Regions from separate parts of the Cronobacter sakazakii genome, predicted to be linked through region 2. Evidence: predicted binding sites of a transcription regulator. Region 2 holds the regulator's gene; the other holds the start of a gene.

Evidence for each region. The regulator CRP, encoded in region 2, controls carbon source genes, mostly activating them, when cyclic AMP is high. The targets are predictions, from matches to a motif close to ATGTGANNNNNNTCACAT.
Region 1: deoC (deoxyribose-phosphate aldolase) is a predicted target of CRP. The motif match lies at 697-714, and genes of this name have one in related genera.

What each region holds. Positions count from the first base shown of each region.
Region 1 is NZ_CP011047.1:324,438-326,639, reverse strand. Features, by position in the region: gene CSK29544_RS01490 (NupC/NupG family nucleoside CNT transporter) at 1-597, shown strand, start outside; gene deoC (deoxyribose-phosphate aldolase) at 934-1,713, shown strand; gene deoA (thymidine phosphorylase) at 1,817-2,202, shown strand, end outside.
Region 2 is NZ_CP011047.1:1,356,962-1,359,163, reverse strand. Features, by position in the region: gene CSK29544_RS06280 (phosphoribulokinase) at 1-29, shown strand, start outside; gene CSK29544_RS06275 (OsmC family protein) at 74-481, opposite strand; gene crp (cAMP-activated global transcriptional regulator CRP) at 792-1,424, shown strand; gene CSK29544_RS06265 (YccS/YhfK family putative transporter) at 1,487-2,202, shown strand, end outside.

The DNA of each region.
Region 1 (2,202 bases), 1.0 Mb from region 2:
CACGACGCGCCGCAGCTCGATACCACGCAGCGCGATCCCGACAGTCCGTCGAACGTGCTGGACGCCGCCGCCTCCGGTGCGTCCGCCGGGATGCAGCTGGCGCTTAACGTTGGCGCGATGCTGCTGGCGTTTGTAGCGCTTATCGCGCTGCTGAATGGCATGCTCTCCGGCATCGGCGGCTGGTTTAATCACCCGGAGCTGTCGTTGCAGCTGATCCTCGGCTGGCTGTTCTCACCGGTGGCGTGGCTGATCGGCGTGCCGTGGGATGAGGCGATGGTCGCGGGCTCGTTTATTGGCCAGAAGCTCATCATTAACGAATTCGTGGCATATATGAATTTCGGCGAATACCTGAAAGAGGACGCGCTAGTCGCGGCGGCGGGCTTGCAGGTGCTCTCTGATCACACCAAAGCGATTATCTCTTTCGCGCTGTGCGGATTTGCTAACCTTTCTTCTATCGCCATCCTGATTGGCGGGCTGGGCAGCATGGCACCCAACCGCCGCCACGAAGTCGCGCAGCTCGGGCTTAAGGCCGTAGCGGCCGGTACGCTCTCTAACCTGATGAGCGCGACGATTGCCGGACTGTTTCTCGCGCTGTAGCAGGATGTGAGAATGTTATTATTTTCACATTTTCGGTGATATTCAGGCTGGTGTCGCGCCAGCCTTTTTTATTTCCGGCGCACGAATCCGACTGTCATAATGTTGTGTTAATCACATATAATGGCGCAAAGTATGCAATGATGACTTTGCAATTTGTGAAACAAGGCACAAAAACATCCTGCCTGTCGGTGTTAGAATTTTAACATTGATGGCAATGATGTGCGGTGAGACGGATCTCAGCGTGACGGCGGACAACGCCGCTCTTCTTCACGGAACCACGACCGCTCCAACGTGTTGAGTTTCTCACCCGAGATGCATTTTTTGTTGGAGAAAGTTATGACTGATTTAACCAAAAGCAGCCTGCGTGCACTGCAACTGATGGACCTCACCACCCTGAATGACGACGACACCAATGAAAAAGTGATCGCCTTATGTCATCAGGCGAAAACCCCGGTGGGTAACACCGCCGCAGTCTGTATTTACCCGCGCTTTATCCCGATCGCCCGTAAGACGCTGAACGAGCAGGGGACGCCGGATATCCGTATCGCCACCGTCACCAACTTCCCGCACGGCAACGACGATATCGATATCGCGCTGGCGGAAACCCGTGCGGCGATCGCCTATGGCGCAGACGAAGTGGACGTGGTTTTCCCGTATCGCGCGCTGATGGCGGGCAACGAGCAGGTGGGCTTTGATCTGGTGAAAGCCTGTAAAGACGCCTGCGCGGCGGCGAACGTACTGCTGAAAGTGATTATCGAAACCGGCGAGCTGAAAGAAGAAGCCCTGATCCGCAAGGCGTCTGAAATCTCCATCAAAGCGGGTGCCGATTTCATCAAAACCTCAACCGGTAAAGTGCCGGTGAACGCGACGCCGGAAAGCGCCCGCATCATGCTGGAAGTGATCCGCGATATGGGTGTGGCGAAAACCGTGGGCTTTAAACCGGCAGGCGGCGTGCGCACGGCGGAAGATGCGGCCAAATATCTGGCGGTGGCTGATGAGCTTCTGGGTGCCGACTGGGCCGATGCCCGTCACTACCGCTTTGGCGCGTCCAGCCTGCTGGCGAGCCTGCTTCAGGCGCTCGGCCACGGCGACGGCAAAAGCGCCAGCAGCTACTAAGCCACGTTGTGCCTGATGGCGCTTCGCCCATCAGGCCGACTGAATTACCGGGCGGGAGCTTCGCGTGACCCGCCATCGTTCTTCCTTATTCACGGGGGGTACCGTGTTCCTCGCTCAAGAAATTATTCGTAAAAAGCGCGACGGCCATGCGCTCAGCGACGAAGAGATCCGCTTTTTTATTAACGGCATTCGCGATAACACCGTGTCCGAAGGCCAGATCGCCGCGCTGGCGATGACGATTTTCTTTCACGACATGACCATGCCGGAGCGAGTCTCGCTGACGATGGCTATGCGCGATTCCGGCACCGTGCTGGACTGGAAAAGCCTTAACCTCAATGGCCCGGTCGTGGATAAACACTCCACCGGCGGCGTGGGCGACGTGACCTCGCTGATGCTGGGCCCGATGGTCGCGGCCTGCGGCGGTTACATTCCGATGATTTCCGGGCGCGGGCTGGGCCACACCGGCGGCACCCTCGATAAACTGGAAGC
Region 2 (2,202 bases):
GGCTGATGGAAGGAAAACAGATAGCGTGACGGCGATGCCCGGTGGCGCTGCGCCTGCCGGGCCGTCCGTCATCTCATGACGCTTCAATCACTTCATACGAATGGGTGATGTTGACCCCTTTACCGAGCATCAGCGCCACTGAGCAATACTTCTCTGCCGACAGATCCACCGCGCGCGACACTGCCGCGTCTTTCAGGGCTTTGCCTGTCACCACAAAATGCAGATTGATATGCGTAAACAGACGCGGCGCTTCTTCGCGACGCTCTGACGTCAGCTTCACTTCGCAGTCGGTCACGTCGTGACGGCCTTTTTGCAGAATAGAGACAACATCAATCGCGCTGCAGCCACCTGCGGCCATCAAAACCATTTCCATCGGGCTCGGCGCTTTGTCGCCAGAGTTGCCGTCCATCAGGATCTGATGCCCGGAGGCGGACTCGCCCAGGAAGGTTAACCCTTCCACCCATTTCACTCGTGCATGCATGTTAATCACTCCAGGCTATTCATTTTTCTGACAGATTACGCGCGCGCGACGTCAGAGGCAATGGAAGGGCGACCTGCGTCAAGCTGAAACGAGACAACAGGAGACACCTGAGAAAAGCTATGCTAAAACAGTCTGGATGCAGCGGCGATACATTGATGTTACGCATGTATGCAGAGGAGAAGATAATTTATCGGCTGCGACGTCCACGGACAGCCAACTTCCCAGGACTCGGGAAGATGATGAATGCAAAGCCAGACAGGGGTTACGCGCCCTGTCTTTGGAGCCAGTTTAAAACAGAGGATAACCGCGCATGGTGCTTGGCAAACCGCAAACAGACCCGACTCTTGAATGGTTCTTGTCACATTGCCACATTCATAAGTATCCATCTAAGAGCACGCTGATTCACCAGGGTGAAAAAGCGGAGACGCTGTATTACATCGTTAAAGGCTCAGTGGCAGTGCTGATCAAAGATGAAGAGGGCAAGGAGATGATCCTCTCGTACCTGAATCAGGGTGACTTCATCGGCGAACTGGGTTTGTTCGAGGAAGGTCAGGAGCGCAGCGCCTGGGTTCGCGCTAAAACTGCCTGTGAAGTGGCTGAAATCTCCTACAAAAAATTCCGTCAGCTGATCCAGGTTAACCCGGATATTCTGATGCGTCTTTCCTCGCAGATGGCTCGCCGCCTGCAAGTTACCTCTGAGAAAGTGGGCAACCTCGCCTTCCTCGACGTGACTGGCCGCATCGCGCAGACCCTTCTGAACCTGGCGAAACAGCCGGACGCGATGACCCATCCTGACGGGATGCAGATCAAAATCACGCGTCAGGAAATCGGCCAGATCGTCGGCTGCTCCCGCGAAACCGTTGGCCGCATTCTGAAAATGCTCGAAGATCAAAACCTGATCTCCGCCCACGGGAAAACCATCGTGGTTTACGGAACCCGCTAAAAAATCAAAAAACGGCGTGTCGCTTCGGTAACACGCCGTTTTTGTATCTATACTTCTCCCCTATGTGGCGTCGTCTTATCTATCACCCTGAAATTAATTACGCTTTACGGCAAACGCTCATCTTAAGCCTGCCGGTGGCGGTCGGGTTGATGCTGGGCCATCTTCAACAAGGGTTACTGTTTTCACTCGTTCCCGCCTGCTGCAACATTGCCGGTCTCGATACCCCGCACAAACGCTTTTTTAAACGCTTGATCATCGGCGCATCGCTGTTTGCGCTGAGCAGCCTGGCGGTGCAGCTGTTGCTGCTGCAGTCTGTGCCGCTGCCGCTCATTCTGCTGATGCTGGCGCTGCTGCTTGGCGTGACGGCGGAAATCAGCCCGCTGCATGCGCGTCTGTTGCCCGCCTCGCTCATCGCGGCGATCTTTACGTTAAGCCTCGCCGGCAATATGCCCATCTGGCAGCCTATGCTGCTCTATGTGCTCGGCACGCTCTGGTATGGCGCGTTTAACGGTTTCTGGTTCTGGCTGTGGCGCGAGCAGCCGCTGCGTGAATCGTTAAGCATGATTTATAAAAGCCTCGCCGACTACTGCGAAGCCAAATACAGCCTGCTGACGCGCCACACCGAGCCGGAACAGGCGCTGCCGCCGCTGCTGGTGCATCAGCAAAAAGTGGTGGATCAGATAAGCCAGTGCTATCAGCAGTTGCAGATGCTCTCCGCCACTAAGCAGAACGGTTACAAGCGCCTGCTGCGCACGTTTCAGGTGGCGCTGGATCTCCA